DNA from 3 places in the Mesorhizobium sp. M0478 genome. Region 3 is predicted to be linked to each of the others. Evidence: predicted binding sites of a transcription regulator. Region 3 holds the regulator's gene; each other region holds the start of a gene.
The links. Region 3 encodes LexA, which represses DNA repair genes until DNA is damaged. Its sites were predicted from a motif close to TGTTCNNNNTGTGTTCNG; they were not measured.
Positions count from the first base shown of each region.

Region 1: the regulator LexA is predicted to act here: its motif matches at 1,542-1,559, upstream of NKI64_RS19325 (ImuA family protein).
Region 2: the regulator LexA is predicted to act here: its motif matches at 1,469-1,486, upstream of NKI64_RS08640 (PA0069 family radical SAM protein).

Region 1 is NZ_JAMYRH010000008.1:630-3,903, forward strand. It holds gene NKI64_RS19310 (HpcH/HpaI aldolase/citrate lyase family protein) at 1-527, shown strand, start outside; gene NKI64_RS19315 (DUF1737 domain-containing protein) at 567-773, shown strand; gene NKI64_RS19320 (metallopeptidase family protein) at 938-1,360, opposite strand; gene NKI64_RS19325 (ImuA family protein) at 1,582-2,634, shown strand; gene NKI64_RS19330 (DUF6504 family protein) at 2,576-3,274, shown strand, end outside.
Region 2 is NZ_JAMYRH010000003.1:139,034-142,307, forward strand. It holds gene NKI64_RS08630 (hypothetical protein) at 1-654, opposite strand, end outside; gene NKI64_RS08635 (glycosyltransferase) at 907-1,410, opposite strand; gene NKI64_RS08640 (PA0069 family radical SAM protein) at 1,561-2,715, shown strand; gene rnhB (ribonuclease HII) at 2,870-3,274, shown strand, end outside.
Region 3 is NZ_JAMYRH010000012.1:16,588-19,861, reverse strand. It holds gene NKI64_RS24405 (GntR family transcriptional regulator) at 116-880, shown strand; gene lexA (transcriptional repressor LexA) at 1,086-1,868, shown strand; gene NKI64_RS24395 (ComEC/Rec2 family competence protein) at 1,862-3,274, opposite strand, start outside.

The DNA of each region.
Region 1 (3,274 bases), on a different contig from region 3:
CCGACAGCGTCGAGCTCTGGGCGATGATCGAGACGCCCAAGGCCATGCTCAACATCGGCGCCATTGCCGAACTCGGCCGCGACCCGGCCTCGCGCCTAGCTTGTTTCCTGGCCGGAACGAACGATCTGGTCAAGGAAACCGGCATTCTGGCGACGCCTGATCGGCGCTACCTCGTGCCTTGGCTGATGCAGATGGTGCTGGCGGCGCGGGCCGGCGGCATCGACATGCTCGACGGCGTCTCCAACGATTTTCGCGACCTCGACGCGTTTGCGCGCGAATGCACGGAAGCCGCTGCCATGGGGTTCGATGGCAAGACGCTGATCCACCCCGCCCAGATCGAAACCGCCAACCGAGCCTTTGCGCCCGCGCCCGAAGCCTTGGCCCAGGCGCGCGCGGTGAAGGATGCCTTCGCCTTGCCGGAAAATGCCGGCAAGGGCGTGATTGCTTTGAACGGCAGGATGGTCGAGCGGCTGCACCTGGCGCAGGCCGAGAAATTGCTGGCGAAGGCCGCCGCCATCGGCGCATGATCCGCCCCGAAAAGACGAACTCACGACAGGATCTGACCCATGAGACTTTACCGCTTTTTGTCCGCCCCCGACGATTCAACCTTCTGCCACAAGGTGACCGCGGCGCTGAACAAGGGCTGGCACCTGTACGGCTCGCCGACCTACGCCTACGACAAGAAGACCAAATCGATGCGCTGCGGCCAGGCGGTGGTGAAGGATATCGACGGCCAGGAATACGGGCCGGATACCAAGCTGAGCGACTGGTAGGCTTTGCCAGGCACGGACGCAGGCTGTGTCGAGATTCAGGTCAGGCCGAGCCGAGAACAGTGGTTTCCGAGAACCGGAGCGGAGCGTACTTAAAGTACGCGAGCACCGGAAGCGCAGGAAGCTGCCGTTCGCAGGCCGGCTCGCCACCTGAATATCGCACAGCCTTACTCCGCCGCCTCTTCAAGCTTTTCCATATCGTCGTCCGACAGGCCGAAATGGTGACCGATCTCGTGGATCAGCACATGGGTGACGATGTCGCCCAGCGTCTCTTCGTTCTCGGCCCAGTAGTCGAGGATGGCGCGGCGGTAGAGGGTGATGCGGTTCGGGCCTTCGCCGGTCTGCGGGTTCCAGCGCTCGGCGATGCCGCGGCCCTCGAACAGGCCGAGCAGGTCGAACGGCGTCTCCAGCGACAGATCGTCCATGATCTCGTCGGTCGGGAATTCGGCGATCATGATGACGATCTCGCCGGTCAGCTTGCGAAAATCGTCGGGCAGATGTGCGTACGCCTCCAGCGCCAGAAACTCGATCTCCTCGATCGAAGGCGAGAGTTCATCGTGCCAGGTGCGGGTCTTGTAGATGCGGGCCATGCTTTGTCCTTTGATCCGGCATATAGGCTTTCCCTCCGGACTCGGCAAATGGACGGGTACCTGGCCAATTCTTTGCGCCGAATGGCTGCGACCAAAGTCCAAGGTTGGCCTCGCCACCTTTGATCAAGGAATAAATTCCTTCTGACTCCGCTTGACTCTTTCGGCACCCTCTGGAATCTATAAGAACATAACAGGAACAATTATGAGAGAAATTGACCGTCATGGCGACATCAGCCGTGGCGCGGGAGACTGTTTTTGCCCTGCGCCGCCAGATCGCGAAGATCGAGGGAACGCTGCCCGAGCGCCTGGCCGCGCCGGCCGGCGAGCGACCTCGTGCGCGCGCTGACAGCGCTATCGGCGGTGCGCCCGAACCTAATGCCGATGTCACCATCATCCGGCGCGGGCTTGCCGTGGCTTCGCCGAATGCTTTCCTGGCGACCGGCGTCGAGCACCTCGATGCGGCGCTGAGCGGCGGCCTGCCGAAAGCCGCCTTGAGTGAAATCCATGGCCTTGAGACCCGCAATGCCGGGGCCGTCGCCGGCTTTGTGCTGTCGCTTGTCAGCCTGATCCTCAAGGGCCAGCCCTTGCCCGTGCTGTGGATCGGCACATCGGAGATTTTTCGCGAGGCCGGCTTTCCCTATGCCAGGGGATTGCAGGGCATGTTCGGTATCGCACCGGAGCAATTGCTGTTTTCCGAGGCGCCGAAACTCACCGATGCGCTGTGGGTAGCCGAGGAGGCCGCGAAGATGACGGCGCTCGCCGCAATCATCCTCGAAATCCGTGGCAGCCCGCAGCGGCTCGACCTCACCGCGACGCGCCGGCTGCACGCGCGCGCCCAAAACGCCGGCCGGCCGGTGTTCCTGCTGCGCCAGGCCGGCGAAGCCGAGCCGACCGCCGCCCCGGTGCGCCTCATCGTGTCGGCTGCACCAGCGGCGAGCCGCCGGACGATCGCCGGGTCGCTCGCCGGCTCGATCGGCCGGCCTGCCTTCACCGTCAGCATCGGCAAGAGCCGCACCGCTCTGCCTGGACAATTCACACTGGAGTGGAACCCCGATGAACACGCATTCGAAGAAAGAAAGCCCCGCGAAAAACGGGCAGAGAATTCTGTCGCTGTGGTTCCCGCATCTGGCGGCAGAACGGATCCTGCGCCAGCGCCTGGGACGGTCGTGGCGTTCCCGGCCTTCGGATCATCTGCCGCCATCTCACCCACCGCTCGTGATCAGCCATCGCGACCGCAACGCCCAGCGCATATCGGCCCTCGACGAGCGGGCTGAGGCGCTGCATCTGAAGCCTGGCATGGGCATTGCCGATGCGCGCGCCATGCATCCCTCGATCGACATCGTCGAGGCCGATCCGGACGCCGATCGCCGGCTGCTCGAAGGCCTCGCCGACTGGTGCGATCGCTATACGCCGCTGGTGGCGCTCGACGGTACTGATGGCCTTTATCTCGACGTCACCGGCTGCACGCATCTGTTCGGCGGCGAGCGCGCCATGCTGGACGACATCCTTGCGCGGTTTTTCCAGCAGGGTTTCGATGTCCGCGCAGGGTTGGCCGCGACGCCGGGTGCAGCCTGGGCGGCGGCGCGCTTCTGCGGCAACCGCATCGTTGTCTCCGGCGAGGAGGAAGCGCTGCTCGCCCCCTTGCCGCTGGCGGCACTGCGCATCGAGGCCGATATCCGCGCCAGCTTGGAAAGCGTCGGCCTGCGGACCGCCGGCGCGGTCATGGCAGCGCCGCGCGCGCCGCTCGCCCGTCGCTTCGGCCCGACCTTGCTGTTGCGGCTCGACCAGGCGCTCGGCCGCCTCGACGAGGCGGTATCGCCGCGCCTGCCCGTGGCCCCGCTTTCGGTCGAACGCCACCTGGCCGAGCCGGTCGTGCTGACCGCCGAGATCGAACGGCTGGTGCTCTTGCTGGCG
Region 2 (3,274 bases), on a different contig from region 3:
CATCCGCCAGTCGTCGAGATCGAAATGATATTTGCCGAGCGAGGCAAGGTTCTTGTCGGCGTCGGAAGCCTCGCCGGTCGGAAAGCTCCACCAGATACGCGTGGTGATCAGCTTTGCCTGCCCGCCCAGATAGTGCTGGGCGATGTCGAGCAGCAGCGGGTCGTTCTGGATGGCGAGTGCCGCCTTGCAGCCGAGGATGCGCTCGAAATAGTGTCCGCTGAGCAAAGAGCGGCCGAACCGCTTCTCGGCTTCTGCGTGTTCTCCGGGCATGAATTCGAGCCGGCGGTCGAAATTGCCGAAGCACGGCGTGCTCTGAGCAAAGCTGGCGATCTCTTCGTGGATTGCCTGCGGAAGGACCAGTCCGGAGAACAGCCCATCGGTGCGCAGCGCCGCGACGATCGACTTGAGGTCGACGCCCCTGAACATCGTCGCTCCGGCACTCTGCGCGGGGCGCGCGGCTTTGGCGCCAAGCCAGTGCAGCTTGCGCGCCGGCATGGTGCGGGCAAGCACGAACATCGGCAGCCATGCGGGATTTTCGCGCAGGTCGGACAGATAGGTCGGGATACGCACCGCAATGCGGCGGAGCAGGCTGCCGTTGCGGGCAATGGCTTCCAGACTGGGGGCGCCGGATTTGTCAGGGGACGAAAGGTTCATCGGGGTCCTCAGATATGAACGGCAGCAACGATGACGCGGCGCTTGCTTACCGCTCCGGCACTACCCAAACCCCGATATCACGCATCAACGGAATGCTAATCCCGCGTCAGCTTTTGTGCAATGCACAATAGCTTTTTGCGGCGAAAAAGAGGGATGGTGCTGCGACCGTGCCAATGCGGATGAGACGCCGACGCTGCCCCTCATCCGCCCTTCGGGCACCCTTCTCCCTGGGAACGGGAAAAGGGAGAAACATCACTTCTTCGGCGCCAGCCAGATTTCGGCGTCGAGCCGCCTGGTGGCGAGACCGCGCGCAAGGGCTTCGGCGCTGTGCGCGTTCTTCGACAGGGCAGCGGCCTGGCGCTTGCTGATGACCAGCCCTTCGGCCAGCGCCCGGTTGCCCGAAAACACCCGTGACAGGAACGGCGTGCGGCTGCCGCGCGCACGGGAAAAGCGCGCCGGCATGGTTTGCCGCGCCGTGTGAGCGACAACGTCGTCGATCCAGCCCTCCGCCAGCCTTGCGCCGGGTTCCAGAAACAGCAGCCAGTCACCCTTCGCCTGCCTGATTCCCGCGGCAATGCCGCCGGCCACGAAGTGGCAGCCGGCATGATCGGCAACCCGATGCGTCTGGTCGGTCGAGCCGGTGTCGCAGACGATGACATCGCGCACCACGCCCTCGACCGCGCCGCCGATCAACGAGGCGAGCGTGCGGGCAAGGCCTTCTTCGTCATCCCGGGTTTCGATGAGAACGCTGAGCATTTTTAGCCGAATAGCGGAAAGCCCGGCGCAGCGCCAGTTGTGTATGGCCCAACGAAAAAGTTCTTGCTTTGTTCTCATCGACGAAATAGGATTATTTTCATGAACAGAGCGATTCGACAGCCAGCCGACAGTCCTTGGGAAAGGGCCAAAATGGAACATATCGTGCGTGCGGACATTGCTGCTTTCGGAGCAGGGCGAGCCGAGATGGCCAATGCGATGATCGAACAGAGCGGCATGCGCGTCCGTCCGGATCGCAACCGCGGCCGTTCCGCCGGCATCAACCCATCCGGCCGGTTCGAGCCGGTCAGCCGGCATGTGTTCGACGACGGCTGGAATTCGCTGGAGGAATTGCCGCCGTTCAAGACCGAAGTGCAGGTCGAGAAGCCGCGCACCATCATCACCCGCAACGAATCGCCCGACATTTCCTTCGACCGCTCGATCAACCCCTATCGCGGCTGCGAGCATGGCTGTGTCTATTGTTTCGCCCGGCCGACGCATTCCTTCATGGGCCTGTCGCCGGGGCTGGATTTCGAAGCGAAGCTGTTTGCCAAGCCGGATGCGGCGCGGCTGCTCGACAAGGAACTGTCGAAGGATGGCTATCAGCCGCGCACCATCGCGATCGGCACCAACACCGATCCCTACCAGCCGATCGAGAAACAATACCGGATTATGCGCGAGATCCTCGAAGTGCTGGAGGCGCGCGGCCATCCGGTCGGCATCGTCACCAAATCCCATCTGGTGACGCGCGACATCGACATTTTGTCGCGCATGGCCGAACGGGGCTTGGCCAAGGTGGCCCTGTCGGTGACAACGATGGACCGCATGCTGGCGCGCACCATGGAGCCACGCGCGTCGACGCCGACCAAGCGGCTCGAGGCGATCCGGCAGCTTTCCGATGCCGGCATCCCGGCCTCTGTCATGGTGGCGCCGATCATTCCCGGCCTGACCGACCAGGAGATGGAGCGCATCCTCGATTCGGCACGCGCCGCAGGCGCCCGCGAGGCCGGCTATGTGATCCTGCGCCTGCCGCTCGAGGTGGCGCCGATCTTCAAGGACTGGCTGCTGCGCCACTATCCCGACCGCTACCGGCACGTGATGTCGCTGATCCGTTCGATGCGCGACGGCAAGGACTATGATTCGGAATGGGGCAAGCGGATGAAAGGCGCTGGCCCCTATGCCTGGCAGATCGGCCGGCGCTTCGAGATCACGGCCAAGCGGCTCGGCCTCAACGCCGAGCGGCGCACGCTCCGAACCGACCAGTTTGTCGCCGCCGCCAAGGCGACCGAGCAGCTGATGCTGCTCTGAGAGTAGCGCCTGCCCTGCCCTCGTGGCTGTCAGGCGACCCAAGAATCCCGTCCGGCCTGTCCCCCGGCCTGCAGACGGTGCCCTCCCGGTCTTGCCCCACTCGACCCTGGAGGGACTTGCGGAGAATCGGAGCCGATGCGAACCTCGCCGCAACATGGCTCGCGCACGTTCCGATTCTCCGCTTCTTTTCGAAATCGTCGAAAAGCCCGACTTCTCCTTCGAGACGAAGGCGATGGCCGAAGGCCTGTGGCCGGTGGCAGGCATGGACGAGGCCGGCCGCGGTCCGCTGGCGGGGCCGGTGGTGGCGGCGGCGGTGATCCTCGATCCCGCCAACATTCCCGACGGGCTAGACGATTCCAAACGGCTCAACCATTTGCAACGCGAGGCGCTGTTCCTGAAAATCCTGGGGTCAGCGCTCGGCGTGTCGATCGCCTCGGTCAGCGCCGAAGGCATTGACGGCAGCAACATCCTCAAGGCCAGCCTGGAAGCCATGCGCCGCGCCCTTGCCGGCCTGCCGATCCAGGCGAAGCTGGCGCTGGCCGATGGCCGCGATGTACCG
Region 3 (3,274 bases):
CATGCCGGCGATCTTGAGTGGTCGCCCTTGAACTGTCAAACATTATATATAATTCACCCATTGAAAGGCTTTGATATATAATGATCCGCCGAGCGTTTATGTCTGATGGATCACGATGCTGGATGACGAGCAGACCTCGAGGACGGAAGCGGCCTATCGCCTGCTCAGGCGCGATATTCTTGCGACCCGGCTGGCGCCTGCCGCGCCGTTGAAGCTGAGCACGCTGCGCAACACCTACGGCATCGGCTGGACGCCGTTGCGCGAGGCGCTGTCGCGGCTGGAGGCGGAACGGCTTGTGACCGCCATCAGCAACCGCGGGTTTGCGGTCGCTCCCGTCTCTCGGGCGGAGCTCGAGGATTTGGCGCGTGCGCGGCTGGTGGTCGAACTGCCCCTGCTGGTGGAATCGATCGAGGAGGGCGATCGTGAGTGGGAAGACGCGGTCGTTGCCGCCCACTATCGTCTCTCACGGTGCGGGTCTGTTCTCGACGATCCATCGGATGATGCGGTCGACGCGTGGTACGAAAAACACGATGCCTTCCATGCGGCGCTGCTCAGTGCCGCGACATCCAGCTGGCTGCTGCGCTTCAATGCGACGATTTCCGACCAATTGCATCGCCATCACCGCTTTCTGGGTCTGGCCCCGACGCTGCGCGCCGCCGCCGGCCGCACGGATGGCCACCGGAAGGCCGTGGCGGCCCTGCGCGACGCCGTGGCGATCGAACACCATACCGCCCTGATGGAAGCGGCCCTCGATCGCGACGTCGAACGTGCGAAAACTCTGATGACCGCTCACATCGGCTACACGCTGCAGGTCTATGCCCAGAGTGAACCCGGCGCGGATGCTGCGCAGCCCCGTCCGAAAAGGAAGCGGCGATCGTAGCCGACGACGCAGGGCACTTTGTCTTCGTTTCACCCCGTTGCCGGCCAACGACTACGAGCGCCGCTCGCGGTGCCGAACGTCACGCTGAACAAAACGTCAACACATTCATTAAACTTTAAAAGGTTGCGGAACACAACTGGAACAGATAGTGTTTGTTCTGGGTTTGTTTTTTCTGATTCTGGTTTCAGAACCCTTGGGGGCCGCGATGCTGACGCGCAAACAACATGAGCTTCTGATGTTCATCCATGAACGCCTGAAGGAGAGCGGAATCCCGCCGTCCTTCGACGAGATGAAGGAAGCGCTCGACCTCGCCTCCAAGTCCGGCATCCACCGCCTGATCACGGCGCTTGAGGAGCGCGGTTTCATTCGCCGGCTGCCGAACCGGGCGCGCGCGCTGGAAGTGCTGCGGCTGCCCGACTCGATCGCACCAGGCCTCAATGCGGCGAGGAAGTTTTCGCCGAGCGTCATTCAGGGCAGTCTTGGTCAAACCGGCCAAGGGCAAGGCGGCCAAGGACAAGGCGCGTTGGGCCAAGGCGGTCTCGGCCGCCAGATCAAGCCGGGCTCGCCGTCGCGTTCGATGTCGGCCGGCAATGACGATGCCGTTTCCGCGATTTCAATCCCGGTTATGGGACGCATCGCCGCCGGCGTGCCGATCGACGCCATCCAGCATCAGACCCATTCGATCTCGGTGCCGCCCGATATGATCATGGGCGGCGAACACTACGCGCTCGAGGTCAAGGGCGATTCGATGATCGAGGCCGGCATTTTCGATGGCGACACGGTCATCATCCGCAATGCCGACACAGCCAGCCCCGGCGAGATCGTGGTGGCGTTGGTCGACGATGAGGAAGCGACCCTGAAACGCTTCCGCCGCAAGGGCGCCTCGATCGCCCTGGAAGCCGCCAACCCGGCCTACGAGACCCGCATTTTTGGACCGGACAGGGTGAAGGTGCAGGGCAAGCTTGTCGGATTGATCCGGCGCTACTGAGCCGGCTTGGGTTTGTACTTTTCACGCTGGTTGTAAGGCGGCAGGCCGCGCGCTTCGCGGGAGAAGCGGCGTTGCTCGTGCCAGGGGCGATACGGCTTGTCGACGGCGAAGCGGATGGTTGGCGCTGCAGCTGCCGATTGCGGATCGAAGAAGACGGCGGCGCTGCCGTCGCGGGCCAGCTGTTTCTTCGTCACGACCAGCACCAGCGGGTCGCGGCACGGATTGTAGGCGGTGGCGTCATCGATGACGATCAGGCTCGCGAAGGCACAGGCCGGCCGCGCCGTCTTGCGGTCTTTCGCAAGCGCTACAATGGCTCCGGAAGGGTGCCGGGCGATACAGAGATCGCCGGTGCAATAGAAGGGCGAGCCGGGCGGCAGATCGAGCGGATCGAGATCGAACCGCGTATCTGTTGACTCGAAAATCTCAGGTGGGATAATGGTTTCGGCCCGCAGCGCCCGTTTCCAATTGTCCGTGGTGAATTCGTTGGAGCGTTCGCGGTTGAGGGCGAGTTCGCCGCCACCGATCGGCATGGCCACCAGATGCGCATCCTCGGATATGAGCACGTCGGGCGTAAGCACCTGCGGCACCGTCAACAGGCCGGCCAGCGCGAAAGGCACGGCCGCCAACCTGAGCCAGGTGGTGGCCATGGTGGCGATGACGAGGGCGACCGCCACCAACAGCACCGAGCGGATGGAGATCAGCCCGACGGCGTCGACCGGCGAGCGCTCGGAAATCCAGGCCGATATAGCGATCATCGCCATCAGACCCTTGCCCATCACATAGAGGAACGGCCCGTCGGCGCCGAACGGCATCGCCAGTGCGCTGAGCACGGCAAAAGGCATGACGATCAACGAAACAATCGGCATCACGGCCAGATTGGCGATCAGGCTGAGCGGCGACACACGCTGAAAATGCCAGATGGCGAACAGCAAGGTTGCACTGCCGGCGATGATCGAGGTCATGGCGAGGCCGCCCATGGCCAGCGCGAATTTTCGCGACAGGAAGCCGACGAAGGAGCGCTTTGCCGGCGGCGTTCTCACCTTGTCGGCGCGGTAATCGGCCCAGCCGGCATAGGCGCCGACAAGGGCGGCGGTGGCGGCAAACGACATCTGGAAGCTGGGACCGACCACCTCGTGCGGCGACACCAGGATGACGGCAATGGCGGAGATCGCCAGATTGCGCATGGTGAGTGCGGCGCGATCAAACAGCACGGCGACAAGCATGACCGCCAGCATGATGAAGCTGCGCTCGGCGGCAACCACGACGCCTGAAATAACGAGATAGGCGGCGATCGAGACAAGCGCTGCCGCGGCCGCATATTTCTTCACCGGCCGGCGCGAAGAGAAAACGGGAAACAGCGCAAAGGCGCCACGCAGCAACGCCATGATGGTGCCGGCAACCAGCGC